2 regions of the Pseudarthrobacter sp. BIM B-2242 genome follow, and region 1 is predicted to be linked to the other one. Evidence: predicted binding sites of a transcription regulator. Region 1 holds the regulator's gene; the other holds the start of a gene.
What was found. The regulator LexA, encoded in region 1, represses DNA repair genes until DNA is damaged. The targets are predictions, from matches to a motif close to TCGAACANNTGTTCGA.
Positions count from the first base shown of each region.

Region 2: the regulator LexA is predicted to act here: its motif matches at 1,584-1,599, upstream of IDT60_RS04250 (LexA family transcriptional regulator).

Region 1 covers NZ_CP061721.1:1,480,353-1,496,270, forward strand. The annotation lists gene hflX (GTPase HflX) at 1-16, shown strand, start outside; gene IDT60_RS06820 (ATP-dependent DNA helicase) at 9-2,066, shown strand; gene lexA (transcriptional repressor LexA) at 2,134-2,880, opposite strand; gene IDT60_RS06830 (LysM peptidoglycan-binding domain-containing protein) at 3,357-3,707, shown strand; gene IDT60_RS06835 (histidinol-phosphate transaminase) at 3,803-4,921, shown strand; gene hisB (imidazoleglycerol-phosphate dehydratase HisB) at 4,981-5,607, shown strand; gene hisH (imidazole glycerol phosphate synthase subunit HisH) at 5,604-6,335, shown strand; gene IDT60_RS06850 (hypothetical protein) at 6,336-6,494, shown strand; gene priA (bifunctional 1-(5-phosphoribosyl)-5-((5-phosphoribosylamino)methylideneamino)imidazole-4-carboxamide isomerase/phosphoribosylanthranilate isomerase PriA) at 6,548-7,294, shown strand; gene IDT60_RS06860 (SseB family protein) at 7,303-8,199, shown strand; gene IDT60_RS06865 (MFS transporter) at 8,259-9,578, shown strand; gene IDT60_RS06870 (DUF1844 domain-containing protein) at 9,757-10,143, opposite strand; gene infC (translation initiation factor IF-3) at 10,532-11,584, shown strand; gene rpmI (50S ribosomal protein L35) at 11,700-11,894, shown strand; gene rplT (50S ribosomal protein L20) at 12,013-12,396, shown strand; gene IDT60_RS06890 (RNA methyltransferase) at 12,447-13,388, shown strand; gene IDT60_RS06895 (GlsB/YeaQ/YmgE family stress response membrane protein) at 13,465-13,740, opposite strand; gene IDT60_RS06900 (MFS transporter) at 13,969-15,177, opposite strand; gene IDT60_RS06905 ((deoxy)nucleoside triphosphate pyrophosphohydrolase) at 15,394-15,861, shown strand; gene IDT60_RS06910 (Rv2578c family radical SAM protein) at 15,879-15,918, opposite strand, start outside.
Region 2 covers NZ_CP061721.1:881,522-897,439, reverse strand. The annotation lists gene rsgA (ribosome small subunit-dependent GTPase A) at 1-651, shown strand, start outside; gene IDT60_RS04255 (hypothetical protein) at 894-1,436, shown strand; gene IDT60_RS04250 (LexA family transcriptional regulator) at 1,613-2,044, shown strand; gene IDT60_RS04245 (Y-family DNA polymerase) at 2,037-3,335, shown strand; gene IDT60_RS04240 (cysteine hydrolase family protein) at 3,489-4,046, shown strand; gene IDT60_RS04235 (hypothetical protein) at 4,118-4,546, opposite strand; gene IDT60_RS04230 (hypothetical protein) at 4,549-4,806, opposite strand; gene IDT60_RS04225 (cupin domain-containing protein) at 5,024-5,359, opposite strand; gene IDT60_RS04220 (hypothetical protein) at 5,490-6,227, shown strand; gene IDT60_RS04215 (helix-turn-helix transcriptional regulator) at 6,231-7,268, opposite strand; gene IDT60_RS04210 (DUF1304 family protein) at 7,388-7,786, shown strand; gene fdhA (formaldehyde dehydrogenase, glutathione-independent) at 7,870-9,087, opposite strand; gene IDT60_RS04200 (2-hydroxyacid dehydrogenase) at 9,329-10,276, opposite strand; gene IDT60_RS04195 (alpha/beta fold hydrolase) at 10,455-11,360, opposite strand; gene IDT60_RS04190 (DUF664 domain-containing protein) at 11,374-11,874, opposite strand; gene IDT60_RS04185 (iron chaperone) at 11,902-12,249, opposite strand; gene IDT60_RS04180 (VOC family protein) at 12,461-12,838, opposite strand; gene IDT60_RS04175 (GAF and ANTAR domain-containing protein) at 13,264-14,013, shown strand; gene IDT60_RS04170 (hypothetical protein) at 14,075-14,392, shown strand; gene IDT60_RS04165 (hypothetical protein) at 14,421-14,744, opposite strand; gene IDT60_RS04160 (SRPBCC family protein) at 14,858-15,325, opposite strand; gene IDT60_RS04155 (MFS transporter) at 15,441-15,918, opposite strand, start outside.

The sequences.
Region 1 (15,918 bases):
CGTCAGTAATGACTGATTTGGTGGCAGGGGAGATCTCCGAGGCGGCCGGCGAGCAGTTCGTCATCGAATTGCTCGACCGGGCCGTCGAGGGGATGGGCGGCCAAAGCCGCGCCGGCCAGCATGAGATGGCCCGGCAAGTAACAAAAGCCATCGAAACCGGGGACCACCTCCTTGTCCAGGCCGGTACCGGCACGGGCAAGTCCCTTGCGTACCTCATTCCGCTGATTGCCCACTCGCTGGTGAGCGATAAGCCAACGCTTGTTTCCACGGCAACGCTTGCTCTTCAGACCCAGATTGTGGGCCGGGACCTTCCCCGGCTGCTGAAGACCATCACTCCTGCCCTGGACCGCCCCGTCAAGGTGGCCCTGGTCAAGGGCCGTTCCAACTACGTGTGCCGGCACAAGCTCGAAGGCGGGTTCCCGTCAGAAGAGCCCGCGGAGGGCCAGCTGTTCTCTCTGGGCGAGGACACCAGCGTTCCGCACTTCGCCGCTGCCATGGGAGGGCCGTCGTCGCAACTGGGGAAGGAAGTAGTGCGCCTGCGCGAGTGGGCGGAAAAAACGGCTACGGGGGACCGCGACGAACTCCTTCCCGGCGTCACGGACCGCGCTTGGCGGCAGGTTTCCGTCACCTCGATGGAATGCCTCGGCGCGCAGAAGTGCCCCATGGCCGCCGAATGCTTCAGTGAACTGGCACGCCATGACGCGGCCGAGGCCGACGTTGTGGTCACCAACCACGCCATGCTGGCCGTCAGCGCGTTCGAAGGCCTGGCCGTCCTGCCCGAATACGACGTTGTGGTGGTGGATGAGGCCCACGAACTCCAGGACCGGGTCACCGGTGCCGTTTCCGGCCAGCTCTCCGTAGCGATGATCCTCGCCGCGGCATCCGGGGCGAGGAAACACACCGCCATTACCGTTGACGCCCTCAATTCAGCCGCCGCCAACCTCGAACTCGCACTGGCAGGAGTCCCGAACGGGCTCCTGCCCAACGGGCTCAATGACGAACAGCTCGACTGCGTGGACCAGCTGCGGGAAGCCTGCAGGGCTGCCCTGTCAGACTCCAAGGGTGACGGCAGCCAAACGGCCGACGGCGGACGGCAGCTCGCCCGCTCGCGGCTGATGCTGATCCTGGAACTGTGTGAACGGCTCATCGTGGCCCGCGAGAACCGCGAAGTCGTGTGGTTTTCCCGCGCCAGTTCCTTCGACCCGCAGCAGGGCTACTCGCAGCCTGACGAGACAGCTCCGGCGTTGATCAACATCGCGCCGCTCAGCGTCGCCGGCAAATTGCGTGAAGGGCTCTTCGCCGGCCACACCGTGGTCCTGACCTCGGCAACCCTGGCCATCGGCTCGGCGTTCGAACCTGCTGCCGGCGGCCTGGGGCTGGTAGGGGAGGGCGCGCCGAGCTGGACCGGTATCGACGTCGGCTCGCCATTCGACTATCCGAAGCAGGGAATCCTCTACGTGGCCGGGCATCTGCCCAAGCCGGGGCGCGGTGTGTCACCCGAATCCCTGGACGAACTGGAGGCGCTGATCCGGGCGTCAGGGGGAGGCGCGCTGTGTCTCTTTTCCTCACGCCGTGCAGCCGAAGAAGCTGCCGAGGCGATGCGGCCACGGCTGGGGCTCAGCATCCTCTGCCAGGGCGACTCGACCATGACCGCGCTCGTCAAGCAATTCGCTGACGAGCCCGACACCTGCCTGTTCGGCACCATGTCCCTGTGGCAGGGGGTCGATGTTCCCGGCGGGTCCTGCCGGCTGGTGGTGATCGACCGCATTCCGTTCCCGCGGCCGGATGATCCGCTGATGACTGCCCGCTCCCGCGCCGTTGCCCAGGCCGGTGGAAACGGCTTCATGGCCGTGTCCGCCACGCACGCGGCCATCCGCCTGGCCCAGGGTGCAGGGCGGCTGATCCGCTCGACGGGGGACAGAGGCGTGGTGGCTGTCCTCGATTCACGGCTGGCCACGGAGCGCTATGCCGGCTTCCTCCGCGCAGCGTTGCCGCCGTTCTGGCCGACGACTGACCGCAAGACAGCGTTTGCGGCACTCGAAAGGCTGGCCGGAAAAGGCGCCTGACCCCGTTGTGGCAGGGCCCGGACGACATCGTCCGGGCCCTGCCACAAACCCACCACGCGGCCGGGTTCTACAGCGACCGGAGGACCGACACGACCTTGCCCATGATGGTGGCATGGTCGCCCAGGATCGGCTCGTACCGGGTGTTCTGCGGCAGCAGCCACGTGTGGCCATCCCGCTGCCGGAACGTCTTCACGGTGGCTTCGTCATCCAGCAGGGCTGCAACGATGTCCCCGTTGGCGGCGTCTGCCTGCCGGCGCACCACAACCCAGTCGCCGTCGCAGATGGCAGCATCCACCATGGAGTCGCCGGCAACACGGAGCATAAACAGCTCGCCCTGCCCGACGAGCTGGCGGGGGAGTGGCATAACGTCTTCAACCACCTGATCGGCGAGGATCGGTCCACCCGCCGCGATCCGGCCCACCAGCGGCACCATGGCGGTGTCCATGGCGGTGGGGAGGTCTGTGACCGTTCCACCGATGCCGTGCAGTACTGCCGGGTTGGCTGAGCCGCCGGTTTTGGCCGAGCCGCCGTCAAGTGTTAGGGGCATGAGGACTTCCATGGCGCGCGGCCGCTTAGGGTCGCGGCGGAGGTAGCCCAACTTTTCGAGCTGGGAAAGCTGGTGCGTGACGCTGGAAAGGCTTGCCAGCCCCACGGTGTCGCCAATTTCCCGCATGGACGGTGGATAGCCGTTGTCATTGACTGAGCGCTGGATGGTCTCCAGGATCTTCTTCTGGCGGGCGGTGAGCCCCTTGGGGGTCCTTTGGGACGGGCGGCCCTGCGGCGTCGCCTTGCCCTCCGCGGCTGGTGCTGCCATGTTCGCCAATGCCTTTCGGTTCCCCGGTTCCGCCCTGGCCGCTGGTGCCTTCGAACGCCCGGGCTGATTGATTGTCAGACCCTGCTGATCAACTACAGAAGTGGTTGTTCTTTGATCCAAACGTAGGCCAGCCACATTGCTTTTTCAAACATTTGTTCTAGCGAGTCTCGACAATATTCGTTCATAAGTGCTAAAAATGGAGAAGCAAAGTTCGAACATGTGTTCTATTAGTTGCTTTCGGATTCGAATATCCGAGTCCTTAGCCGGCCAAGGCCGGAACAGGCAGCAACGTACAGGGCGCACCGGGCAGCACAGTATGGTCCAGGAGGGCTCATCTCATGTCAGCTATATCTGCTTCGCAGGACACCCGTCCGCAGTTCGTTTCAGTCCAGCACCTCACCTCGCGGCTCGAGTCGGCGCAGGCGCCCGACCCCGTGGCACCGAACGCCCGGAGCGCGCGCCGGAACGGTCCGTCCCTGACATCCGCTACGTCCGTGCAGCGGAAAGAATCCCTGCCGCCTCTCCGGCTCACCCGCCGTGGCCGCATCGTGCTCATTGGCATCCCGCTGGTGGTTCTTGCTGCGCTCCTGCTCTCGCTGGCCGGGTTCCTCACCTCTCCGGCGAAGGCGGCCGATTCCGCCGCCGGCCTCTCCGTCACCCCTACGGTGACGGTGACAGTCCAGGCAGGGCAGTCGCTGTGGGCCATCGCGGGCGCTGCTGCACCCGGGCGTGATCCGCGCGACGTCATCGCGGACATCGTGCAGCTGAACAACCTCACTGCCGGCGGCGTGGTGCCGGGCCAGCAGCTCTTCGTCCCCACTCAGTAGGCGCAGCACCACAGAAGGTCTGCCGGAGGTCCCTGCCGCAGCCGGCGGATGCCGTCACATTTTCCGGGCGTACCGTTCGGAACTAAACTGTTCAGGTGAATGACCAGCTAGAGCGCCTGAACCGACTTCCCCTCCGGACCAACCTCCGCGGGCTGACCCCGTACGGTGCTCCGCAGCTGGATGTCCCCATCCTGCTGAACGTCAATGAAAATACCCACGGCGTCCCGGCGGATGTGCAGGCCGCCATCAGCGCGGCCGTCGCGGAAGCGGCGGCAGGTCTCAACCGCTACCCGGACCGTGAGTTCACCGATCTCCGGGAAGCGCTGGCCGAATACCTTGGCCACGGGCTCGATGCCACCAACATCTGGGCAGCGAACGGATCAAACGAGGTACTCCAGCAGATCCTGCAGGCGTTTGGCGGTCCCGGCCGCAAGGCCCTGGGTTTCCCGCCCACGTATTCCATGTACCCGCTGCTGGCCAGCGGCACCGACACCGAGTACATCGTGGGGAAGCGGGCCGAGGATTACGGGCTCAGTGCCGAATCGGCGGCTTTGCAGGTCAAGGAACTCCAGCCCAACATCGTTTTCCTGTGTTCGCCCAACAACCCCACGGGTACCGGCCTCGGCCTGGACGTTGTGGAAGCGGTTTACGCTGCCGGCGAAGCCAGCCAGACCATCGTCATCGTCGACGAGGCGTACCACGAGTTTGCCCACGACGGCACGCCCAGCGCCCTGACCCTGCTCCCCGGCCGGGAACGACTGATTGTTTCCCGCACCATGAGCAAGGCCTTCGCCCTCGCCGGTGCGCGCCTTGGCTACATGGCAGCCGCGCCCGAGGTCACGGACTCCCTTCGCCTGGTCCGGCTGCCGTACCACCTCTCCGCCATCACGCAAGCGACGGCCCTCGCCGCACTTCAGCACCGGACTGCCCTGATGGCAGACGTCCGCGACATCAAGGAACAGCGGGACCGCATCGTCACGGAGCTGACCCGCATGGGCCTCAAGCCCGCGGCTTCCGACTCCAACTATGTCTTCTTCGGAGGGCTCGATAACCCGCACGATGTCTGGCAGCAGTTGCTTGACGCCGGGGTGCTGATCCGGGACGTCGGGATCCCCGGGCACCTGCGCGTCACGGCGGGAACTGAGACGGAGACCACAGCGTTCCTGACCTCCCTGAAGGGCATCCTGGCCCGCCAGGCCAAGCTCCCAGCCTAAACTTGAAGTACCGGCGCCCCGCGCGCCCCACCACTCCTGCGCTTAAAGGACATATGACCATGAGTTTCACCGGATCGAACACTGCCCAGTCCCGGACTGCCCGCATGGAGCGGGCCACCAGTGAATCGTCAGTGCTCGTGGAGATCAACCTCGACGGCACGGGCGTCTCGGACATCGACACCTCCGTCCCGTTCTACGACCACATGCTCACGGCGCTGTGCAAGCACTCGCTCATTGACATGACGGTCAAGGCTACCGGTGACATCCACATCGACGTCCACCACACGGTGGAGGACGTCGCCATCACCCTCGGTGAAGTCCTGCGCACGGCGCTGGGCAACAAGGCCGGCATCCGCAGGTTCGGCGAGGCCACCGTCCCCCTCGACGAAGCACTCGCCCACGCTGTTGTGGACGTCTCGGGGCGCCCCTACCTGGTGCACGGCGGCGAGCCCGCCGGCCAGGAGTACCACCTGATCGGCGGCCACTTCACGGGATCGCTGACCCGGCACGTCTTCGAGGCCATCACCCTGCACGCCGGCATCTGCCTGCACATGAACGTCATCGCGGGCCGGGACCCCCACCACATCGTCGAGGCCCAGTTCAAGGCCTTCGCCCGCGCCCTGCGCGCCGCCGTCGAACCCGACCCCCGCGTGGAGGGAATCCCCTCCACCAAGGGTGCCCTGTGACCGGCCAGATCCTCCGGGACGGTGCCGTGATCGATCCGGCTACCGGCAAGAAGCCCGTCTCGCCCGAAGGCAAACCCACAGTGACCGTCCTCGATTACGGGTCAGGCAATGTCCGCTCGGCCGTGCGGGCCCTCGAACGGGCCGGAGCCGAGGTTCTCCTCAGCTCCAAAGCCGAGGACGTGCTCAACGCTGACGGCCTCGTGGTGCCCGGTGTCGGTGCTTTCGAAACGGTGATGCGCGAGCTCAAGGCTGTGGACGGAATCCGGCTGATCGGCAGGCGCGTGGCCGGCGGCCGGCCCGTCCTGGCCATCTGCGTGGGCCTGCAGGTGATGTTCGAGGCCGGCGTCGAGCACGGAACGGAAGCCGAAGGCATGGGCGAGTGGCCCGGCAAGGTGGAGCTCCTTCCTGCCGAGGTGGTCCCGCACATGGGCTGGAATACGGTGCAGGTTCCGGAAGGCTCGAAGCTGTTCGCCGGCGTCGAGGACGAGCGTTTCTACTTCGTCCACTCCTACGGCGTCCAGGACTGGAATTTCGACGTGATCCAGCCCAGGATGACCGCGCCGCTGGTGACCTGGTCTGAACATGGTGCCCCCTTTATCGCCGCGGTGGAGAACGGTCCGCTCTGCGCCACGCAGTTCCACCCGGAGAAATCCGGTGACGCCGGTGCCCGGCTGCTGCGAAACTGGGTGGACGGTCTTCGCAAACCGGCCCCCGCTGGTACTGCCTAGATGTGGTCCGTCGTTCTGATGGGCCTGGCCGGGCTCCTGGTGGGCGGTGCCTGGGCCTTCAGGCAGCAGCAGAAACCACTGTGGACCCAAATCAGTTTCTGTGTCCTGGCGCTGATGTCGCTGATCGCCGCTTACCTGCTGACCCTCCCCGGGAACTAGCCCACCCACCCCCCCCAGCCTCCCCGGCACCCCACCACCGAACAGGATTTGAGATGACCTCCGCAACCGATTTGCCGGTACTTGAACTGCTGCCCGCCGTCGATGTCGTCAACGGCCAGGCCGTCCGGCTGGTCCAAGGGGAGGCCGGCAGTGAGACAAGCTACGGCACGCCGTTGGAAGCCGCACTCAACTGGCAGCAGCAGGGCGCCGAATGGGTGCACCTGGTTGACCTTGATGCAGCCTTTGGCCGCGGTTCCAACGCCGAATTGCTCCGCGAAGTCGTCGGCCGGCTGGACATCAAGGTGGAGCTCTCCGGCGGGCTCCGGGACGATGAGTCACTAGAGGCGGCACTCGGCCTCGGCGTGGCCCGCGTCAACCTGGGCACCGCAGCCCTGGAAAACCCCGACTGGACCCGCAAGGCCATCGACCGCTTTGGCGACAAGATCGCCGTCGGGCTTGATGTCCGGGGAACCACCCTGGCCGGCCGGGGCTGGACCAAGGAAGGCGGGGACCTCTGGGAGGTCCTGGGCCGGCTGGAAGAGGCCGGGTGCTCCCGGTACGTTGTCACCGACGTCACGAAGGACGGCACCCTGCAGGGCCCCAACGTGGAACTGCTGCGTCAGATGGTGGAGAAGACCGGCAAGCCGGTGGTCGCCTCAGGTGGTATCTCCAGCCTCGACGACCTGAAAGTCCTCCGGTCGCTGGTGCCGCTGGGCGTTGAAGGCGCGATTGTGGGCAAGGCGCTGTACGCCGGTGCCTTCACGCTGCCTGAAGCCCTCGACGTCGCCGGACGCCGCTAGCCGGCCCGGTGGACAGCACGCACAGCGCGGACGCAACTGGCGGGACGCCGGTCACGCGCCACCTCCCCGGACACATCGCCGCCGCCCTAGCCGGCGCAGGCGGCCCGGCCGATTCGGCCGGGCAGCCCTGGGAGGGCCGTAGCCTGGCCGGGGACGACGGCAAAATCCACAACTTCGAGGACGACGACGGCTCGGCCGATTCCGGCTACCTCGCCGCTGTCGGGGCGTTGGTTGACGGCAGCGGCGACGAAGCGGCCGTCGTGGCGTCCCTCGCGACCGCCCGGGTCTTTATCCCCATCATCGCCCGGCTTGGCGCGGAGGCGGAGGGTGTGGACGGTCTGGCGGTGGACAAACAGGCAGACATGGCCCTGGTCACGTTGAAGGCAGCGGACGGCCGGACTGCCATGCCCGCCTTCTCTTCGGCGGATCAACTGGCTGCCTGGCATCCCGAAGCCCGCCCCGTTGCCGTGTACGCCGCCCGGGCCGCCCTCTCGGCGGTCGCCGAGGGAGCCGAGCTGCTGGTCCTCGATCCCGGCTCGGACGTCACCCTGGTAGTCCGGCGGCCGGCCGTCTGGGCGCTGGCGCAGCAGCAGGACTGGGTTCCTTCGTACACCGACTCCACGCTGGCGGGAGAAATGGCCGCAGCAGCGGCCGGATTCCCAGCCGTCCGGAACATCGAACTCCGCCCCGGCGCCGGAGTGGCGGCCGTCACCCGCGGGGGAGTCGTGCTCTCCGGCGGTGGCGCAGGACCGGAACTGCAGGTGGTGCTCTACCTCGAGGACGGCCTCGATGCAGCCGCGGTGCAGGAACTGGTGTCCGGGCTGCAGTCTGCCTGGTCACGGAATGTATTGTTTGGAGAGCGTGTCGACTCGATCGAAATCAAGTTGCGGCGCGCAGTTCAGTAGCTGACGGTCAGCGGGGAGGACCCCTCGGGCTGCCCGCAGCAGACCCAAAGGATTTTTCCGTGAATTTCGCCCTTTACCGGGAGCTGCTCGCCGTCCAGCCCATCAGGCGGCTCCTGTTCGTGGGCATGGTGGCCCGCATACCGCACTCCGCCGCGGGGGTTCTCCTGACCCTGCACATCGTCCTCACCCTCGACAAGGGCTATGCCGCCGCAGGTGCGGCCGCTGCGGTGATGACCGTCGGCATCGCGGTTGGAGCACCATGGCGCGGGAGGCGGGTTGATATCGTAGGCCTGCGCAGGGCGCTCATTCCGTCCGTGGTATCCGAAGCGGTGATCTGGTCCGTCGTACCGCATGTCAGCTACGAATGGCTCCTGCCGCTGGTGTTCGTCGGCGGCCTGCTTACTCTCCCCATCTTCAGCGTGATCCGCCAGTCCCTCGGCGTCCTCGCAGACGGCGACCAGCGGCGGACGGCCTTTGCGCTGGACTCCATCGCCACCGAGATGGTGTTCATGATCGGGCCCGCAGCCGGAGCCGTCGTGGCCACCAGCGGTTTCACCGTCCTGGGGCTGACCGTCGTGGGCGTCTCCACGTCCCTGGCGGGGCTGTTCCTCATCTGGTTCAACCCGCCCACCCGTACCGCAGCCCAAACCGGGGAAGGTGAGGCGGACCAGCGCCACGCGGCCGAAGTGGCCGTTATTTCCGCGGCTCCGGCCCACCTCCAGGAAGCAGCGGCAGACCTTGTGCCCGCCGGTGCCGCCCGGGCCGGTGCCGCCCGGGCCGGCGGCGGCCGGGCGGGCATGCGGGGCAGGGTGGCCCACAACTTTGCGTGGTTGACGGCCACGGTGGCGGCGGTCTTCGCAGTGGCGGCCGGAACCGGCATGGTCCTCAGCGGCACCGACGTCGGCATTGTTGCCGCACTGGAGACCGGCGGGCATCAAGGCGAAATCGGCATCGTATTCCTCTTCTGGTGCGCCGCGTCGGTGATCGGCGGACTGGTGTACGGTGCCATGCACCGGCCGGTGTCGCCCATTCTGCTGCTGCTGGGCATGGCTGCCCTGACCATCCCGATGGGGTTCGCGCACGATACCTGGACGCTCGCGTTCGTATCGATTCTGCCGGGCCTCCTATGCGCACCGGTGCTGTCGTCGGCCTCCGAAAAAGTGGCTGACCTCGTGCCTGAGGAGCGCCGCGGGGAGGCCATGGGCTGGTACGGTTCCGCGCTGACCGCGGGCGTAGCGCTCGGGGCGCCCCTTGCGGGCGTCTTCATTGACGGGACGGGGCCGTCCGGCGGATTTGTGGCGGTGGGCGCGGCGGGCGTGGTGCTCTGCCTGGTAGGACTGCTGCTCAAGGCCGTGCGGCGCCGCCGGGTGGCCGTCTAAGCTGCTTCTTCCCCGTCGATTGCTCCGTAAGTGCCGTTTAGAACCCTCAATACGGCTGTTACGGAGCAACCGATCGTCACGGAAGGTGCGCGCAACTGCCTAACTAACGACGACGGCGGGCGGACCTTTGTGGTCCGCCCGCCGTCGTCGTGATTGATTTATGCAGTTGCCGTGCCGATCAGTTGACCGCGCCCGTGTACTTTTCGCCGGGGCCCTTGCCCGGGGCGTCCGGAATGACCGACTCTTCGCGGAAAGCCAGCTGCAGTGACCGCAGGCCGTCACGCAACGGTCCGGCGTGCTGGGAGCCGATTTCGGGGGCAGCAGCCGTCACCAGGCCGGCGAGGGCGGTGATGAGCTTGCGGGCTTCGTCCAGGTCCTTCAATTCCTCCGCGTTGTCCTCGGCGGCGAGGCCAAGCTTCACTGCTGCGGCGCTCATCAGGTGAACGGCGGCGGTGGTGATGACCTCGATGGCCGGAACCTCGGAGATATCGCGGATTTGCTGGCTCACGTCAGTCTCGGCAGGGGCGGCCTCGAAAACGTGTGAATTGCTGTCTGGGGTACTCATACTGGTAAGCTTGTCACAGACCGACTGAATGTCGTTATTTTGCTATGTAGAGGTCCCGCCTGCGCCAAGCTGCGTTGTGAGGGATTTTTTCTGTAGAATGACATGCAGTTTGCAAGCGGAGTTCTCTCCCACCCGCGTCAGCCGTTTTCCCACCGGAAGCTTTTCCAGGGAAGCAAGGTTGCCGGGTACCGGTCGGACAGTGCATCACGGCGTAAGCCGGATTAACTGCGCACCGCCTCTTGTCGAGGCCAGTGTTATCCGACCATCGAGGCCTTCGATTGCTCCGGCAATTGGGGGCCTTCTCTATTTGCCGGTGGAATATCATTTCAATCACAGGAGCTTTAACATTAGCGAGCCAAGAATCAATGAGCGTATCCGCGTCCCCGAGGTGCGGCTGGTCGGCCCTGCAGGTGAACAGGTAGGAGTCGTCCGTATTGAGGATGCCCTGCGTTTGGCTGCTGAATCCGATCTTGATCTCGTTGAAGTAGCACCTCAGGCCAAGCCTCCGGTGTGCAAGCTGATGGACTTCGGCAAGTACAAGTACGAGGCCGCAGTCAAGGCACGTGAGGCCCGGAAGAACCAGACCAACACGGTTCTGAAAGAAATCCGCTTCCGCCTGAAGATCGATACCCACGACTACGAGACCAAGCGCGGACACGCCCTGCGCTTCCTCGGCGCCGGTGACAAGGTCAAGGCCATGATTCAGTTCCGTGGCCGCGAGCAGCAGCGCCCGGAGATGGGCATCCGCCTGCTCCAGCGCTTCGCCGACGACGTCGCCGAAGTGGGCGTTGTTGAATCCAGTCCCCGTATTGACGGCCGCAACATGGTGATGGTGGTCGGGCCGCTGAAGAACAAGGCTGAAGCCAAGGCTGAGGCACGCCGCGCATCGCAGCGTGCAGAGGCCAAGGCTCAGAACGAAGCCAAGGCTTCTGGCCGGATCGATGTCACCGGTGACGACCAGGCGCCGCTGACCCAGTCGTTGGCTGATCTTCTTCCGGAAGGGTTCGCCATCACCACGGAGCCCGAAACGGCTGCTCCGGAAACTGAAGCCACTGAGGCGGAGGCTCCGGAAACGGCAGCTCCGGCCGCGGCTGAGGCACCCGTTGCAGCTCCTGCCGCTGAAGCCCCGGCGAAGGAAGCTCCCGTAAAGGAAGCTCCGGCGAAGGAAGCAGCAGCACAGGAGGCGCCGAAGCAGGCCGCCCCGAAGGCCGCTGCTCCCAAGCGGGAAGCCCCCAAGGCAGCTCCGGCTCCGGCCAAGGCTCCCGAAGCCAAGCCCGCCGAGGCAGCCAAGCCCGCTGAAGCAGCCGCTCCGGCAGCGCCGGCAGCTCCGAGGCCGCCGGTACCGATGCCTAAGCCGGTAGCCCGGCCTGCGGCTCCGAAGCCTGCTGCAAGGCCTGCCCCCAAGGCAGCCCCGAAGCCGGCCGGTAAGAAGACTACCTAGTTCAAAGCTGCGGAAGGTTTCCTTCCGCAGTACGCAACCAGCACGCCGCCTGCAGGGGTGGCTGCTCGAAAGAACTGCAGACAATGTCTGTGGACACGTAAGGAGATCGGTTCCCATGCCGAAGATGAAGACCCACAGTGGTGCTAAGAAGCGCTTCAAGCTGACCGGCAGCGGCAAGCTGCGCCGCCAGCAGGCCAACCGCCGCCACTACCTGGAGCACAAGTCCTCCAGGCTGACTCGTCGTCTCGCCGGCGACAAGATTGTCTTCAAGGGTGACGCAAAGGTCATCCGGAAGATGCTCGGCATCTAAGTTCCAAGTTCTCTGACTGATGCCACCTGGCAGCAGTCAACTACCAAAAAGGCTTCTCAGGCCAGCCGGTTGTTCCGGCAGTAGATGCTTGGGATCAGATTTTCGAAGGAGTACGCACGTGGCACGTGTGAAGAGGGCGGTCAACGCCCACAAGAAGCGCCGGGTTATCCTTGAACGCGCAAAGGGCTACCGTGGACAGCGTTCACGCCTGTACCGCAAGGCCAAAGAGCAGCTGCTGCACTCGTTTGTGTACAGCTACGGCGACCGCAAGAAGAAGAAGGGTGACTTCCGCCGCCTGTGGATCCAGCGCATCAACGCTGCATCCCGCGCCAACGGCCTCACCTACAACCGCCTGATCCAGGGCCTGAAGGCCGCTGAGGTCGAGGTTGACCGCCGTATGCTGGCCGAGCTGGCCGTCTCCGACGCCAACGCTTTCGCCGCACTGGTAAAGATCGCCAAGGACTCCCTGCCTGCTGACACGTCGGCTCCGGCTGCCAAGTAGCATCTGAAGGCAGTTCAAGAGCTGGTGGCTGAAGCCACTAAGGTTCTTATATGAACGAAACCGGGCGCCCGCAAGATATTCCACTGTCCAACCCCCGAGCTGATCGGGTGAGGAAGGTGGCGCAACTTGCCGGGCGCCCGGCCCGTTTAAAGCGCAGCGAGTTCCTGGCGGAAGGTCCACAGGCTGTCCGTGAGGCCCTGACGCTGCACCGGAAGAGGATCGCGGCGGGGGAGCCGGGCGTCGTTTACGAGGTCTACGCGAGCGAGGCCTGCCTCGACCGGCACCCGGACCTGGAGGCCCTCGCCGAAGGCATTGACGCCTACCTAACCACCGATGAAGTCCTTGCTGCGATGGCGGACACCGTTACCCCGCAGGGTATTCTGGCTGTCTGCGGTTTCCTGGACGTGAGCCTTGAGCAGGTCCTCGACGCCGGCCCGCGGCTGCTTGCCGTGCTGTGCCAGGTCAGGGACCCCGGCAACGCCGGCACCGTGCTCCGGGCCGCCGACGCGGCCGGCGCGGACGCCGTTATCCTGACCTCATCCAGCGTTGATATCTACAATCCGAAGGCGGTCCGTTCCACGGCCGGCTCCCTGTTCCATCTGCCCGTTGTCCTGGGCGCGGATATCGAGGCCGTGGCAGCCGCCTGCCGGGCGCGCGGGATCGGGATCCTGGCCGCCGACGGCAACGGGGACGTCAACCTGGACACGCTCCAGGACCAAAACGCCGCCCGCCGCATTGCGGCCCCCGGGGTGGAATCGGTTTTTGCATTGGAGGCGCCAACCGCGTGGCTCTTCGGCAACGAAGCCCAGGGGCTCTCCGAGGCCGAACTCGGCCTGGCCGACCATCGGGTGGCTGTGCCGGTCTATGGGGCCGCGGAAAGCCTCAACCTCGGCACGGCGGCAACGGTGTGCCTCTACGCCAGTGCCCGGTCGCAGCACGAGTCCGGTGCGTTGTCCGGGCAGGGCCGTGCCGGTAAGACCCAGGCCGGGTAAGGCCCGCCACAACTTAAAAAGACAGGGCCCCGGTTGTTCCGGGGCCCTTGCTGTATGAATCAGAGATGAGAGGCAATCAGGGTGCGCGGGTGGATCCGCGGCGTCCGGTGATGGCGCCGTAGACGCCGGCAACTACCAGGCCGCCTACGATGGCGAGGATCCAGGTACCCAGATCAAAGAAAGCAAGGTCGCCCTTGCCGAACAGGAGGCTGCCAATCCAACCGCCTACAATCGCGCCGACTACGCCCAGCACGAGGCTCGTTACCCAGCCGCCGCCGACCTTGCCGGGCATCACGGCTTTAACGATGGCCCCCACTATGAGGCCGAGAATAATCCAAGCAAGAAAACCCATGTCTCCTCCTTCATATTCGTCGGGATTTAATTGTCCCGATTAGTGTTCAAGCTAACATAAGGGCGCCCCCTTGTCAGCAGGCTTAGTGCCTGTTTACGGTGCGTGTTGCGAGGCAAAAAGGGACCGGATTTTCGGGCTCAACCCGTGCAGGGCCGCGGTTTGCGCCTGCGGGGTTTGTGGCTTTGTGAAGGAGAACAGGCCGTGGCGGGCAGGTCCGGGTGATTCGGATCAGGCGGCCAATGGTTTTTTGCGTTCCAGCAGGCCGCTGACAATTGCCACCGCAAGCCCCAGGACAGCCAGGACAGCCCCCACAAGTGCGGGCGCCACGAAGCCCCACCCCCAGGCGATCACCACGCCACCCAGGAACGCGCCCAAAGCGTTGGCAACATTGAGTGCCGCATGGTTAAGGGAGGAAGCCAGGGAAGGGGCATCCGGCGAGGCGTCCAGGAGGCGGGTCTGGAGGGCAGGGATCAGCAACGAGCCGGATGCTCCCACCACAAAGACCATCACGAATGCCGACCACGGCCAGTGCACTGCCACGGCGTAAACCACCAGGGCGACTGCGATGCCGGGCAGGACCCAGTAGAGGGTCCCCATCACGGATTTGTCAGCAAGCCTGCCGCCCACCATGGTTCCGGCGACCATGCCCAGACCGTACAGGGCCACCACGATGGGCAGCAGTGATGCGGGAATGCCGGCCACCAACGTCATGGTGTGGGCGATGTAGGTGTAGGTGGCGAAGAAGCCGCCAAAGCCAACGATGCCAATGAGGATCGCGAGCCAGACCTGCAGTCGCTTGAGGGCACCGAGTTCGCGGCGGATGCTCGCGTCCGGATGGGGTGCCTGGTACGGGACGAATTTCCAGAGCAGGACCAGGGTCAGCACGCCGATGGCGCCTACAAGGACAAAGAGGAGCCGCCAGCCGAATGTCTGGCCCACCCAGGTGGCCGCGGGCACGCCGATCACGTTGGAAACCGACAAGCCGGCCATGACCATCGAGATGGCCCAACCGCGCCGGCTGGGCGGAACCAGGGAAGCGGCAATGACGGCGGCGACGCCAAAGAACGCGCCGTGCGGCAGGCCGGCGGCGAACCGGGACACCAGCATGGTGCCGTAATCGGGAGCGATGTAGGACACCAGGTTTGCCAGGGTGAAGAACAGCATGAGGCCGAGCGCGAGGTGCTTGCGTGGCAGCTTGGCTCCTACTGCGGCGAGCAACGGTGCCCCCACCACCACACCGAGGGCATAGGCGGAGATGAGGTGCCCGGCCTCCGGGGTGCTGATGTTGAGGCCCTGCTCCACTTCTTTGAGCAGGCCCATCATGGTGAATTCCGTGACGCCGATTCCGACGCCGCCCATTGCCAGAGCGAAAATGGCCGCACCGATATTGGGCGCCTTGACTGAAGGCGCGGTGGGGGTCTGGACGATGCTGCTCATGTGCCTGCTTTTCACGGGGGGATGCTGGGTTGGTGCCGGGGGCGGGCTGCCGGCCCCTGTACGGAACCTCCAAACGAGTGCAGGTATTCCTGTCCGGCCGGCGGAAAGGCCTGCCGTCCATTGTCCCCTATCCAGGAGGCGGCGCAGCAGGATGCTGTGTGCCTGCCCGGTGCCCAATGCTCTCCGGGGGTCGGGCCTCCCTCATAGACTGGGGCGGTGAGTGAACAGATACAGGTAGTAGGCGCAGCAATACTGGACTCGATGGTGCACCCGGCCCGCATGCTGGTGGCGCGGCGTACGGCTCCCGAGCAGTTTGCCGGCCTCTGGGAATTTCCCGGCGGAAAAGTGGATGCGGGCGAAGAGTGCGAGGCGGCGCTGCACCGTGAGCTCAAGGAAGAACTCGGCGTGACAGCCCGGCTGGGGCGGGAGTTGGAGGCGGCGGAGCCGGCAGGGTGGCGGCTGAACGAACGGGCCAGCATGCGGGTCTGGCTGGCCGAAGTCACCGAGGGGGAGCCGCGCCCTCTTGAGGACCACGATGAACTGCGCTGGGTGGAACTGGCGGACCATCAGGGTGTGCTTGACCTCCCTTGGATTCCTGCTGACTTCCCCATAGTGCAGGCCCTGCTGCACTCCCTCAGCTCACAAGTGAGTACAGGCAACGCGGCACAGGCCCTGAACCCCTAGGGCCTCCGACGCAGGGGTCAGAACAGGGTTGGCTGGCCCGGCGGCGCCACGGTGCCC
Region 2 (15,918 bases), 600 kb from region 1:
GCGGTGGCGGACGACGTCGTCGGGAAAGTGATCCTGCAGGCGGCGGGTGTGGACGTGGTCACCACGTCCGCGGAGACCCGCGACGGCATTGACGAACTGCTGGGACACATTCCGGCGGGAGGAACCATTGTCCTCCTGGGGCCGTCCGGCGCCGGGAAGTCCACGCTCATCAACGCCCTGGTGGGCCGCGACGTCCAGGACACCGGAGAGGTTCGGAGCGGTGACTTCAAGGGCAAGCACACCACCACCTCGCGCGAGCTGGTGCCGCTGCCCAACGGAACCGTCCTGATGGACACACCCGGCGTCCGCGGCTTCGGACTGTTCGACGCCGAGGACGGGATCGGCGAGATGTTCGGCGACGTGGCGGCACTGGCAAGCGAATGCAGGTTCTCGGACTGCGCCCACCAGGGTGAGCCCGGGTGCGCCGTCCAGGCAGCGATCGACGACGGTCTGCTCGAGGAACGCCGCTGGCACAACTATCTGAAGATGCAGCGCGAACTGGCCGCCTTGGCCCGCCGGAGCGACTCTGCCGCCCAGCGGGCCTACCAGCGGGAGTGGCACCAGAAGGTGGTATCCGCCGGGAAGTCGCAACGGTGGGCGGAGCGAGAGACGGCCGAGCGGAGGGACCGGCCCGGACGCAAGCGCCGCTGATCAGGTGTGCGTGCACAGTTGGCACCCCTACTACCCGTCCGTAGCGTAGCGCTGCGTTTTGCAGCAGGAGCATACTGGAAACGCCGCTCCATTCGTTGGACGATCTGCCGACCGGGCGGCTCATTCACCGGCAGTTCCCGGGGAACTCTGCCGGCATCCTGGCGAAGGTGGGCCTGCTCCCTTCCCGCGCTTCGCTTCCCTGAAACAGAAGATATTGGTCTCAGAGGGGTAGAAGATCAACGATGAATCGCACCAAGACGGGGCTACTGTCCATGGCCACCGCGGCAGTACTTGCCATGGGACTCGCTCCCGGAACGGCGGTGGCCCATGGAGGATCCGGGCACGGGGATTCGGACCACAGCGACGACTGGCGGAACAATGACGATCAGCGCCGGCTGGTCAGGATCCTGCGCAACGTTACCGAAGACTACCGCTGGCTGAAGAACGCCAAGAAGGACGGCTACAAGCGAATCACTGAATGCATCGATCATCCCGAGGGCGGGGCAATGGGCTACCACTACGCCAAGGAGGACCTGATCGATGACAAGACCCAGCCGCGAAAGCCTGAGGTTCTTGTGTACATGCCGAATCGGTCTGGAGAGTTCAGGCTGGTAGCCGTTGAATTTATCTCGACGGCGGACGACCAGCCGTCGATTGCCGGCGTCGACTTCGAAAAAGGCCCGTTCCCCGACTCCTGGGCGCTCCACGCATGGGTATGGAGGGACAACCCGGACGGCATGTTCGCAGCCTTCAACCCGGACCTGAGCTGCCCCACTAAGAAGTAACAGCCACTGTGGCCAGGCCCATCGGGGGCGGCGGCGATGCCGTCAGAACGACGTCCCGCCCCCGAGGGTGCGGAGCTTGGCCACCCTGAACTCCTCGCGATACAGCGGGAAGCTCTTTTGTCGCCCCCTCGCGCTACACTGAATGAATCGAACATATATTCGAATAAAGGTGTGTTGTGGGCGTACTTATCGGGCCCCGCGTGATAGATGCGGGCGTCTCATTGCTGTCAGTTCTAATCTCTCCCGTTCCCGTCGCTGCGGGCTTCCCGTCGCCGGCGCAGGACTACTTTGACGGCCGGATCGATCTGAACGAGCACCTGATCAAGGACATCACCAGCACGTACGTGGTGCGGGTGTCCGGGGACTCGATGGAAGGTGCCGGGATCAGCGACGGCGATGAACTGATCGTGAACAGGGCGCTGGAGCCACGGGACGGCTGCGTCGTGGTCGCGGTCTTGGATGGGGAACTCACGGTGAAGCGGCTGCGGATCACGCCCGCCGGCGTCGTGCTCCAGGCGGAGAACCCCCGTTATCCGGACATCCGGGTTCCCACCCTCAGCGAGCTCACCATCTGGGGCGTGGCGACGCGGTGCCTGCACCATGTCTAAGCCGGCCCTGATGCGGCACATGCCGCAGATCGCCCACGTGGACGTGAATTGCTTCTATGCCTCCGCCGAACGGGCCTTTGATCCGTCCTTGGAGGGCCGGCCCGTCGTGGTCCTGTCCAACAATGACGGCTGCGCCGTCACCCGCTCCCCGGAAGCCAAGGCGCTGGGCATCCCCATCGGTGAGCCGTGGTTCAAGCTCGCCCCGCGGGCCAAGGAATGGGGGCTCGTTGCCCTGTCCAGCAACTACGAACTCTACGGCGACATCAGTGCCCGGGTAATGGAACTGCTGGGCCGCTACTCGGCCTGGCTCGAGGTCTTCAGCATCGACGAGGCCTTCCTCGGCGTCAAAGGCACCCCGGCGGAACTGCTCACCCTCGGCCATGAAATGAAAACCGCCGTCCGGCGGAACGTCGGCGTGCCCGTCTGCGTCGGGATTGCCACCACAAAGACTCTCGCGAAGCTGGCCAACAAATGGGCGAAAAACAACCCGGCCTTCGGCGGCGTCTGCCACTGGGATTCCGTTCCGGCCGAGGACCGGGAAACGCTGATGAGCCGTCTTTCGGTCATCGAGATCTGGGGAATCGCCACGCGGCTGACCAAACGGCTCAACGCCCGCGGCATCCATTCCATCCTCGACCTGTCCCGGGCAGATCCGGTGATGATCCGGGACCGGTTTTCCGTGGTCATGATGCGCACCGTCCTGGAACTCCAAGGCACCCCCTGCATCCCGATGGAGGAGGAGAGGGTCGGCCGGGACCAGCTGATTTTCTCCCGCTCCTTCGCCACGGCGATTACCACCGCGCACGACCTCCGCCAGGTCCTCTCCGTCTACGGCCAGCAGGCTTCAGCCCGGCTGGCAAAGCATGACCTGCAGGCCAAAGTCCTCACTTCGTTCGCCGCCACCTCACACTTCAACCCCAACGACACATCCTTCCCGTCAGTGTGCGTCCCGCTGCCGATGCCCACAGCGGATCCGGTAATCCTGACCCGGGCCGCGCACGCGCTCCTGCCCCTGATCCACGAGGGCGTGAAATACGCCAAGGCCGGAATCATGGTCACCGACCTGCGGCCCACCGGCAACCAGGCGCCCTTAGCCGTGTTCGAGAACCCGCACGAGGAACGCCACATCGGCAGCCTTCTCGAAGACGTTTCCCGAAAGTACGGCCGCGGCTCCATCGGCCTCGGCCATGCCGGCATCCGCAGCGGGCTCGACTGGACCATGAAGCGGGACATGCTCTCGCCCCGCTACACCACCCGGTGGGATGAACTGCCCCTCGTCAAAGCCGCCTAGCACGGACGGCCTCAGGCAGGAGCGCACGCTGGCCGGTATCCCCTTTTCAGGACCTGCAGGCCTTGCTACTTTCTAAGCATGCTTAGTTTTTAGCGTTAGCGATGCGGCCCCGGTCCGTCCGGAAGCGCACCGCACACGTCGAGGAGGACGGACATGATTGCAGTATTGATGATCGATATGCAGCAGGCCTTCTTCGAGGATCCCGCTCTTGAGCGGCAGAAAGAGGAGACGGTCCGCCAATGCAACCACCTGATAACCGCGGCGAAGGACAACAACGTCAAGGTCCTGCTTGTGAAGACCGAGCACGAGCAGGACAAATCGACCTGGACGCTGAACATGCTCGAGGATGATCAGGGTTTCATCTTCCGCGGCACGGCGCAGGCCGATTTCGTCCCCGGCCTGAGGACGGAAGGGCTCCCCCATCTCCTGAAAACGAGGGACAGCGCCTTCCTCGGTACGGACCTGCACCTGCGCCTGCGAAACTGGAACGCGGACACAATCGTGCTGGCCGGGGTATCAACGCATAACTGCGTGGCCCAAACAGCCGCCGACGCCTTCGCCTACAACATCAGGGTTATCCACGCCGCTGATGCCACTGCATCGGAGGACAAAAATGCCGCCGCGGCCGTACAGGACATCCTGTCCCGCGAGTACCGCCAGCGCGTCCTGCCGCTCACGGAAATCATCGGGCTGCTCGAGGCGGCACAGTAGCGACCCCCCACACGAACCATCAGGGAACCCACACGAACCATCAGGGAACCCACACGATCCGTCTACGGGAATCAGTCGGGCAGCTCTATCTGGAAGCCGCAGGCGCACCGCAGCACCCGTGTCCTGAGGTAGATGTCCAAAGCGTCATCGGCTTCCCGCTCCGTCGACATGGGTGCCACGAGCCGTCGGATCTCGGCGCCGAACCGCTGCATAGGCTGGCCGCAATGGATGTAGTTCCCGCCGAACACGAGGACATCCTGCGGGCTGCTGGTGCGGTTCAGCACCGCGGCGACGTCCGCCACGTCTGCGAGGCGGACATCGTCGAGTCTGCACCTCGTGCAGGAGTATCCGACCTCCACCATGTCCCGGACCGGCGGGCGGGCCGCCGAGATGGAATGCAGCAACAGGTTCTTATCAGTGCCGCACCGGCCACATACCAGCGCAGGTTCGTCCCGTCCTCCTGAAGCGTGGTCAAGGGGGACGTGTGGATCGATGGACATCCTCAGGCAGCGTAGGGGTAACTGGACAGGATGTAATCCGCGGCCGCCGGACCAACCATCCGCAGGCGGCTGTTGTTAACGTCCACTCCCAGCCGATGCATTGCGGCCCGGAAGGTTTCGTCCGGCCTGACCTCCAGACCGTGAAGGAGACACCAGCTGGTGTAAAGCCCATACAGGCAATCCGCGGTCAGCGGACAATCCGTATCAAAGTCGGCGGTGGTGGCTTCTGCAAGGAACTGGGTGAAGTGCGAGGGGGCCATGGTGGCTCTCTTTCGCTGTGTGCACTCTGGCCGCCATGAGGCTATAGCGACATCTCCAAACGGCTTTGCACGGAGCCGAGAAGGGGACAATCACCGAAAAGTGACGTCAACCACTCTGAATCTACGCCCCGTCTCCTGACGTGTCCAGAGGGTGGAGCCCAGGACGCCGAACACTTATGTTGCGGGAACTGGATGCCATAACCAGGACGGCGCCTCACTAACGGTCGGTCTTGACCACCGTGAACAGCACCGCCGAGTCCTCGTCCGCTACAAGGCTGTGCAGCCCGTCCGGCACGATCAGCAGGTCCCCCGCCTTGCCCTGCCACGATTCCTCGCCCGCCTTCAGCCATACAGACCCGGTGATGACGTAAACCGTGGCCTCGCCAGGGTTCTGATGTTCGCTGAGCTGTGTGCCGGCCCGGAAGGCCATGACGGTCTGCCGCAGCTTCTTTTCGTGTCCGCCGAAGGCGGTGTCGGCAGCCCTCCCGCTGGGTGCCGCGACGGCCGCCGCGATCTGCTGACGGGCCAGGGCCTCAATCGATATCTTCTGCATGAGGACACCGTACCCCCAATGCGCGTCCTGAACCGGGGTGCCAACGACTCTTGCGTTGGACGCCAACCCCCGGTAGCCACGAACCGCGGGCGTAGACTGGGCCCACCATTCGAGGCGGAGGCACACTGCCATGAAAAGCATCCGGGCGCAGGCCTACGACGCTGAACACCATGCCACCCTTGGGCAGGGTGATAACGAACGGTTCACCGGATACGGCGTGATGGGACTGCCCTTTAGCTCGGGCCATGTCCTGGCAATGCGACGCTTCCCGGTCACCAGCGTGGGGCCCGGCTACTCATCGGTCTGGCTGCGGCGGCCCTCCGGCGCCTGGACCATCTGCGCCGACGCCCCGCCCGAGGTCTCGTGCGCCCGCTACTTCGGCGCGGCGCTGGCGTCCACGGTCCAGTGCCCCGTAGACGTCACCTGGACGGGGGAGGCCGCGCTAGCAGTGGCAGTCCGGGGCGGACTAAACCTGACCTGGGAGCTTGAGCTCGAGCCCACTCCCCTGACCCGGGCCATGACTGCCGTCATGAGCGCCCTGCCGGGCTTCCTCCTGGAAAACGGACGATTCCTGAGAATGATGGGTGCCGCGGCCGGCCCAGCCCTGAGGGCGGGCCGGCTGGGCCTGGCGGGCGACGTGCCGAACGGCCAGGGCTTCCGTGCCAAGCCCCGCCGCATGTGGTTTGTCTCCTCAAGCACTGCCACCCTTGACGGCGAAGACCTGGGAACGCCGCAGCCCCTGCAGGACCAGACGCGGCTCGGCGATTTCTGGATCCCCCAACGCGGCATCTTCCTGATCGGTGCATCCTCCTTCGACACGTTCGACCCGGGCCGCCACCTGCCCGCGAACGCCGGCAGGGCGAGGTAACCCTCACGCCACCAGTTTGGCCACCAGCTCGCCGCGGCTGCCGACGCCCACCTTCCCGAAGAGTGATTTCAGGTGGTCGTGCACCGTATGCGGGGAAATGAACAAGTGCCGGGCGATCTCCACAGTTGGACTCCCCGACAGGACCTCCAGGCAGACCTCCTGCTCACGGGCGGTGACCCCGTAGGCCGCCAGCAGCAGGGTGGCCAGGTCCAGAGTGGTGGCAGGTTCCACGGTGACCACCATCTGTTCCGGATCGTCACCGGTGATAAGGCGGCTTGCCTGCAGCACCACCCAGTTATTGCGGGCGTCGCGCATTCTTGCCCGCGCCGTGCCTGAAGCGGAGGCATGGGCACGTGCCACGACGGAGTACAGCGTCATGGTGAAACGGCCCGGGGCAGCGTCCTCCACGTCTGCCAGCCAGGCGGCTGCTGCCGCAGTAGCCGCCCGCAGTTCGCCGTGCAGTCCGGCAATCACGATCACCGGCCCGCCCGGGGCCCGCCGCCCGGCGTGCTCCGCCCGCACCGCGATCCGGCTGGCGGCCGCCAATGTAGCCGTCACCGCCCCCAGGAATTCCACCTCGCGGTCCGAGAAATCCCGCCCCGGTCCCCGGAAGATGCTCCCCACTCCCCAGCACGCCTCGTCCACGCGAAACGCGGCCCGCAGTTCGTGTTCCAGGCCGAGCGGCTTCAGGATGTCGTTGATCCGGACGCTGCCGGCCACATCCCGGTGCGGGGCATCTGAAATCCGGGCCACGGTCTGTGGGCGCAGGGACAGCTCCGCGAACCTGTTGGGTTCCTGCCCGGCGTACTCCGTCGCGGCGAACCGCGCCGCATACTCCGCGGTGACGCCCCAGTCCCGCCAGTTGGTAATGGACGTCATCACCAAGGAGTCAGGGTCGACGCCGGCCCAGCACCCTTGCTCGAACGGGACCTCCCGCTGCACAACGGCGAGCGCCGAGGCATACAGCTCGGCCAGGCCCATGCCGCCGGCGGCCAGGGCGGCGATCTCCCGCCGGGCACGCTCAGCGCGTTCTTCCCACATAGCACCAGTATCCGCGCGGGGACCGCCGCCGCAATCCCCCACAACGGGGATTTCGAAAGCACCCCGGTACCCCCTGGCAGGGGATGGGCCGGTGTGCACCGCCGTCGTACGCTTCCCCCATGAACGCCGTATCCCAGATTTCCGCGGTCATCGCGGCACTGATCTACATCGTGGTGTTCCCGCTGGAGAGCTTCCTGATGCACCGGCCGGGCCCGCAAAAATTCCTCAGCACACCGCCCCAGAATGTTCCCGCCGTGATGATGTGGGCCATCCCCACCGGGTTCCGCAACCTGGCGATCGGCCTGGGAGTCCTGGCCGGGGTGGTGGCCGTGAACCTGGGCTACCTCGTGGTGGGCTACACCCTGGTGATCTACTGCTGCGCGAACATGGTGCTCACCGCCCCGGCCATGTTCCTGGCGGACATGCAGGGCCACTACCCCAGGAAGGGCGACAGTATCCCGGGCACGCTGGGCGCCACCGTGCCGGCCCTGATCACACTGATCGCGCTGCCGTTTTAACCGGTCGGCACGTCCGGCCAGCCCGGGCATCCCGGCGCCGAAAAGCAGGACCGGATGCGTTATGCACCCGGCCCTGCGACGGCTTAGCTGAGGTAGCCGTTCGGGTTGAGGACGTACTTGGTGGCCGCCCCGGCGTCGAACTCCGCGTAGCCCTGCGGTGCCTCCTCAAGGGTGATTGCCTTGGCGTTCACGTTCTTGGCGATGTTCACCCTGTCGTTCAGGATGGCCATCATCAGCTGCCGGTTGTACTTCATCACCGGGCACTGGCCGGTGGTGAAGCTCAGCGACTTCGCCCAGCCGGTACCCAGGCTGAGGCTCAGGGCGCCCTTCTTGGCGGCCTCGTCAATGCCGCCGGGATCGCCGGTCACGTAGAGGCCCGGGATGCCGAGCGCGCCGCCGGCCGCGGTGATTTCCATCAGCGAGTTAAGCACCGTGGCAGGTGCTTCCTCGGCGTCCCTTCCGTGCCCGTGCCCGCGCGCTTCGAAGCCCACCGCATCCACGCCGCAGTCCACCTCAGGCACGCCGAGGATCTGTTCGATCTGCTCCGCCGGGCCGCCCTTGGTGAGATCCACCGTTTCGCAGCCAAAACTGCGAGCCCGCGCCAGCCGGTCCTCGTTGAGGTCACCCACAATCACGACGGCGGCACCGAGCAGGTGCGCGCTGGTGGCCGCTGCGAGTCCCACAGGACCGGCGCCTGCCACGTACACGGTGGATCCGACGCCCACCCCTGCGGTCACGGCGCCATGGAACCCGGTGGGGAAGATGTCCGACAGCATGGCGAGGTCCATGATTTTCTCCATGGCCCGGTCCTTGTCCGGGAACTTCAGCAGGTTCCAGTCGGCGTAGGGCACCAGCACGTAGTTCGCCTGGCCACCCACCCAGCCGCCCATGTCCACATACCCGTAGGCGCTGCCCGGGCGGTCCGGGTTGACGTTCAGGCAGATGCCGGTTTTGCGTTCCTTGCAGTTGCGGCACCGGCCGCAAGCGATATTGAACGGCACTGAACAGAGGTCCCCGACTTTGATGAATTCGACGTCGCGGCCCACCTCCACCACTTCGCCGGTAATTTCATGACCCAGCACCAGGTTGGCCGGAGCGGTGGTGCGCCCGCGCACCATGTGCTGGTCCGATCCGCAGATGTTGGTGGCCACGGTCTTCAGGATGACTCCATGATTGACCGCCCGTCCCACGTTCGCCGGGTTTACGCCCGGCCCGTCCTTGAGTTCGAAGCTCGGATAATCGATGTCGATCAGTTCGACTTTGCCGGGTTCCTTGTAGGCAACGGCTTTGTTCCCTGTCATCAGTGCTCTCCTTTGTCAGCCCTGCGCACCCGGTGGGGTCCGCAGTGGATCATAAAGTGTTGCGATGGACCCCCGGATGCAGGGGCTGCCCACGGTTTGAGCAGCTGCATGTCTTTCCTGCCGTCGGAGGTCCCGCCAGTCTAGGCATGCCTCCCCGAAAGGGCCATAGCAAGAGCCCCCTATCTGTTACCCCTGTCTTTGCTACAGGATGCGAATCTTTGCTACAGGATGCGAACGCCGGCTAGCGCCCGGCATCCCCGTCCAGCACCACATTCACCGGCTTGTCGCCGGCCAGCAGCAGTCCGATCTGCTTCCGTATCAGGCGCGCCATCCGCGGCAGCATGGCAGTGCTCGCGCCGCCCACATGCGGCGTGATCAGGACGCCGGGCACAGTCCACAGCGGGTGGTCCCGCGGCAGCGGCTCCGGATCGGTCACGTCCAGGGCGGCCCGGAGCCTTCCGGTTGAGGTCTCGCGGAGCAGGGCATCCGTGTCTGCCACGGGACCGCGGGCCACGTTCACCAGCAGCGCGCCGTCCGGCATCGCGGCCAGGAACTTGCCGTCCACGAGGTGCCTGGTCTGCTCGCCCAAGGGCACGCTTACCACCACGATGTCATGCAGCGGCAACTGCCCGTACAGGGCGTCAATCCCGTAAATCCTGCCGCGATCGTCCTCCCGGCCACGGCTGGCGAGCCGGGTCACCTCTGTTTCGAACGGCAGCAGCCTGGCCTCGATCGCCTTCCCCACTCCCCCGTAGCCCACCAGGAGCACACGCCGGTCCGCGAGGCTGGGGCGCTGCGCGTTGTCCCAGGTGCCGGTGGCAGCATTCCGCACGAAGTCTGCGATGCCGCGCTGACTGGCGATCATCATTCCCACCGCAAGTTCCGCCGTCGACGTTTCATGGACTCCCGCCGCATTGGCGAAACGGCAGCCCGCGGGCAGGACCGCAGCAACGCCGTCGTACCCAATGGATTGGCTCTGCACCAGCCCGACGTCGACGGCGGCGAGCGCGGTCAGCGCGTCCGGTTTGCCCATGTAGGGCGGCACCAGCAGGTCGAACCGGTCCGCGGGCGCCTCGCCGGTGAGGTCCCACAGGAAGATCTCGACGCCGGCAGGCGGCTCCACCGCATCCTTCAGCTCCTGGCTGGGCAGACTCACCCGTAGTTTCCGTTCCGTGGCCACACCGGACATGCGTGCTCCTTCTCTCGACTCCCTTGACAGTTAACCAGCCTCCCTCATGCGGCAGCGGATATCGCGCCATCAAGCAGATCAGGGTCAGGGGATGCGAGATTGCGCGGGTGGAGGGAGGAGTAGCCACTGAAAGGACGCCGGCAGCGGCTGCGGGCACCGGTGGCGTTGCCTGCGGCCGCTATTTCGTCCACCCGGACTTTTGCAGCCAGTCGGTCAGGAGGGGCAGCACCACAGCGCTGTGCATGGCGCCCATGTGGTCAAGTCCCGGCAGGATCCGAACATCCCAGCCCGCCTCCATCAGTGCACCCTGGTGCCTTGCCAGCGGCTCCCCGATGGCCACCCGCACGCCGCCCCACACGGGCTTGTAGTCGATATGGTCCTCCGCCCCGGCGAACGCGAGGCACGGGACTGATGGCGGGAGCCTGTGCCGTAGATGCTTGTCAGCCCGGCGCCGGCCAGGCGCCAGCACCGCCGCACCGTCGTCGAAGTCCTGCAGCGCCTCGTACAGCGTGACGAACTGCCGGGTCTGTGCCTCGGTTGTCCGGACGGACACCGAGTCCCAGTCACCGGGCTCCGGTTCCGGCAGCGGTCCGGTTGATTCCTCGGCGGCCTTCACGGAGAAAGCGTGCGCTGCCCGGGTGACTGCCAGCATACTCCGGTATGGACCCTCGACCGGCGGGAAGCCGCCCATGGCCAGCGCCTTGAGCCGGTCCGTACGGAGTGCCAGCTGCAGGCCGCTGAGCGCGAGCCACGAATAGCCGTAGTAGGCAAAGTTTTCAGCGCCGGCGGAATCGGCAATGGCCAGGAAATCTGCGGCGATGTTATCCGGCGTTAGTGTTGCCGGCGCCGGGTTGGCCATCCGGTGGGACTCATAGTCGGCCACAATGACGCGGTTTGTCGGCGCCAGCCCGGTCATGAGGTTTGGCCCCAGGTCAGGGTCCGCTCCCCACTGGCGCAGCGTCTCCGCTTCCGCCGCCGTGTGGGTCGCCGGGCTGACCGGCAGGAGGATGGCGGGGCCGTCGCCCCCGACGGTGACGGCGATAGTGGAACCGTCGTGAAGGACGGCCTCGGGTTGATCAGCCATGGGCTTCGCCTTCCTAAGCTTTCAGCCCCCGTGCATAGGCAGCCTGCCCCACATGCTGGAGACAGTCCGCGATGGTGCTGACCAGCCGCACGCCAAGTGTGACGGGCGGGTCCCAGCGCTTGTCAATCACCCGGTCCAGGTCCTCATCAGTAAGGGGCGTTACAAAACCCACCGTCTGGCGGTGCACGGCATCGTAGTACTCGAGCAGCAGGTCCGCCGGGGCGTGCACGGCGTCCACCTGCTCCGACGAATGGCCGTACCCTGTGTCACGGGCACTCAGTGGCAGGCCGAACCGTGCCACGAAGTCCAGTGAAGTCCAGACCTGCTCCAGTTCGGCTGCGGATGCTACCTGGGCATCTTCCACCCGGCCGAGGTGCCAAATCAGCCACGCAACCGAGTTCCCCTTTCCGGCCGGACGCCGGACCAGGGACCCGTCGTCGAGCCCTTCCAGCGTGGTCTCCACGGTTTCCCGGATCCGGCCGAACGCGTCCAGCAACAGCTCTTTGGATTCCATTGGATCCTCCTCACGTGAATCGCGGCGCTACTTATTAAGGATCTCAGCACGGCGGAGGCGGACGATATCCTCCACGACGTCGTCAGGAAGAGGATGCTCCGCGGTGAAGCGGATGGTCCCTTTGGACAGCGAGTATCCCTCAAGGCGGGCGGCGACGGCGTCAATCACCGCCGGCGAAAACGGGAAAACGGAGAGGTGTTTGGCGGCCATGACCACTCCGAGAAGCGGTTTCCCCTCATACTTCAAGGCTGGCATGCCGTAACTCATGCCTTCCGTCGCTTCGGGCACCACGGCCCGGGCTATATCGCCGACGTGCTGCAGGCAGCCGCGTTCAGGCTCCGGCAGGCCGGCCAAGGAATCGTCTACGGAACCCATGGCGCTCATTCTATTCCGCGCCTGTTCCTGATCCTGCCCCTGGCGTTGACCTCCCGGCATCTGTCCCGCCGCAATGCAGGCGCGACGGCGGGCGCGGACTAATTGCCTGAAGATCCTGGACTTCGCCGGCATGAGCCCGTGATGCGGGCCGCGTTTGCCCGGCGGCAAACGCGGCCCGCTGAGCGCGTCTTCCGCTCAGCTCAGGCTGGAACTAAGCCCGCTGGGAGAGGTTAAGAATGTTTCCCTCGCTGTCCAGGAACCAGGCACCCTTCCCCCATTCGTTGGTGGCGACGCCGTTTTCTGTCTTCAAGCCAGGCATGTCGTACTCTTCGAACACGACGCCGCGGCCACGCAGCTCCTCCATCTCGCGATCAATGTCGTCTGTGTCCCAACCCATCTGGGTATTCTTGGCCGTTCCGGCATTCTCCGTCTGGTAAATCAGGAAGCCCGTTCCGTTGCCACCCAGGTAAACCAGGCTGTCCTCCACCGTCTCGGAAGGTTCCAGTCCCAGCTTGTCCCGGTAGAAATCCTTCGCCCTGTTGATGTCCTTTGCGGGAAGGACAGCCATGATGGTTCGATCCTTGAGCATGATGATTTCCTTCGTGCCTTTTCGCGTTGGTGGCGGTGCTCTCCCCCGGGTTCAGTCCCGGACCATCCTTGTCCCGGGGCCGCGTGGCCACCCTCTGCGCCAAGTGCCGGGGCGGCCACCTGGGACTCTGCAACGCCCCGCCAGCCATCATCGGCGCGAGGGTCCCCGAAGCTTATGTGGCCATTATGGAACCGAAGAGGCGCCTACGGAAATAGGGGATTTCTACGTCCCAGTGCAGCCTTTCGACCGGTCACCGGACCCGAGCCCTGCCTGCGACGGTCTTCCTGAAGAGAAGATCTGGTGGGACTATTCCATTAGGAACGGCAACCTCAGGGGCCCACCTGTGTTGCCCGGCCGCAGAGATCGCCATGGTTGCGTTCCTGAAAATACAAGGGCTTAGCAAATGAAGGATGAGGGTGGGGCATATGGCCTCCAGTACCGGGGACACCAAGGACGCTGTTGCGCAGGAACCGGCGGTGGAAACCAGCCTCGCCGGGCGGCTCAGCGATCTTGCCAGGGAGCTTCAGGAGGAAGAAGATACCGATGCACTCCTTGCTGACATCGTTGACGCTGCCTTGGCCCTGATACCGCACGTTACCTCAGCCTCTATCAGCCTTGTCAGGGGTAGAAGAACCGTTCACTCGCAAGCAGCCTCTGGCGAACTCCCCAGGATCATCGATGAGCTGCAAAGCGCCCTTGGCGAGGGCCCCTGCATCGACGCCGCCTATGCGGAACGGATTGTCCGGGTCCCTGACATGCAGCGGGAGGTACGCTGGCCCCGCTTCGCAAAGGCGGCAGCCGATGCCGGTGCCCGCAGCATGCTCTGCTTCCAGCTCTTCGTCAAAGGCGATAATTTGGGCGCCCTCAACCTCTACGGGGAAGACGTGGACGTCTTTGACGAGGAATCAGAACAGGCCGGCCTACTGGTCGCGTCCCACGGAGCGGTCGCTTTCTCCGATGCGCAGGAAATCAGCCAGCTCAACCAGGCCCTGGACACGCGTGACGTCATAGGCCAGGCCAAAGGAATCCTGATGGAAAGGTTCAAAATAACCTCCCAGCAGGCCTTCCAGGTGCTGACCCGGGCCAGCTCTGAGACCAACACCAAACTCCGGGACGTAGCCGACCACCTCACCGGCAGCGGCGAGATTCCTGTCCGCAACCGCAGGCGGGCGTGAGCTGCCCGCCGTGGGAGTCCGGCACAGCAATTCCGGGGTGTCACAGCGGGATAATGGAGGCATGACCAATCCCGATGCGGACCCCTGGGAGGAGTTCGACAGGCTCAGGCCGGCAGCCCCCGACCGCGTGCCCGGCTACCCGGGCGGCGAACCGGCGGGCTTCGGCTTCCGCACAGGCGTGCGCAGCGCAAAGGTGGCGCTCGGATTCGCGTTGTACGCGCTGGGCCTCGGTACCACGCTGGTTGTCACCGGGGCGATCGTATTCGTCGCCCAGGGCCAGTGGCTGCTTCTGGGCCTGATGCTGCTGATCGAGGCCGTCTTCCTCTACGCCTTCCTCCGGCTGGCGCGCCAGGCGCGGAACCGGCGGTCTGCCGGATAATGGACGCACACGGCTGACCGGGCGCGGGTCAGGACCTCGCAGCGCGGATGGCCCCGCGGACGGCGGCTCCCACGACGGCGATCACCGGGACGAGGCACACCAAAGTTACAACGGTGTTGGGGCGGAACGCCGCGCGGCCGCCGGAACTTCCGTACACACCCAGCGGCAGCACCATGCCACCACCGCCACCGCCGGACGCGCCCTCGCCGCCTTCCCCGCCGCCACCGAACCCGAACGTCACCAAGGCCACGGGGACTATCTCCTCCCCGGCAACGGTGACGGGCGGGCCGTACGCCTTGGCGACGCCAACGTTTTTGAAGGTTTCCACAAAGGACGCAAAAGTATCAGCCATGGCTCCACGATAGGCGCGGGGCGCACCGATCACCATGGGTGGAGGCCGACGCCGGCCGTTGCGCCCCCGCATGCCCACTAAGAACAAACGGTTTGCCCGCCCCCGGGGAAGGGTCAGGCTGTCTTAGCCCTCACAGCGGTGGAGAGTGCGGCAAGACCGCGTTCGAAGTCGGCCCCGATGAACTTGTCCATGTTCATAAACAGGCCAAAGATTTTCGCGAGGCCCTTGTTCTCGCCGGTCATCCGCCATGTGACCAGCGTGCCGCCGTCGGACGGCGTAAAGGCGAACGACGTGGGGTTGACGGCCTTGAACGGCTTGATGAATTCGAGCCTCACTTTGATGCTCCGGGGGAAATCGGACTCAACAATTTCCATGGTCCCGCTGCCGGCCTTGCGGTTGCCGCTCCAGGCATAGCGTGCGCCAACGCCGGCGTCGTTACCGGAATACGAACGGTCCAGCTCCGGATCAACGTTCTCCCACGGCGACCATTTAGTCCACTCCAGAAAGCTGTTAACGAGCGGAAACACCTCTTCCGGCGGGGCAGGGATGAGGGCGCTGCGGGTGACTTCGTAAGGTGCCATGCGGCCATCATAAACGGACGTCGCAGGCAACCCGCCAGACCCCGCCCAGGCACCTCATGTTGTGTTCACCACCTGTTCATCATGCCCGCCTGAAGTCCTGAAAACCGGGCAGTTGCTAGCCTTGCCGCTCCCGCCACAAGAGCGTCACGCCGAAAGCCACCACGCTAAGGACCAGCATGGCCACCACCATCAGCCCCCAGCTCGCCTGATCCACGCCGCCGGCCGCGAACACCCCGATCAGCACCGTCGCCGTAATGGCACCCACATACCGGCACGTCTGGAAGATACCTGCGGCGATTCCGCGTTCCTCCGGGCGGGTGGAGACGAACATGCCCTGGTTTGAGGCAATACTCACCGCCCCGAACGGAACACCCATCAGCGCCGTGAGTGCCAGGACCAGCGGGATGGCCAGCGAGCCGGTCAGGAGCCCCATGAGGGCGGCTGCCACAGCAAGGAGAACGACACCGGCGATCAGCACGCGCCGCACGCCGAACTTTCCCATTGCCCGCACGGCCCACGGGGTGGCAAGGACCGAGGCGGCGGCCAGCGGCAGCATCAGCAGGCCGACCACGCCCGGGTTGTAGCCCGCCGAT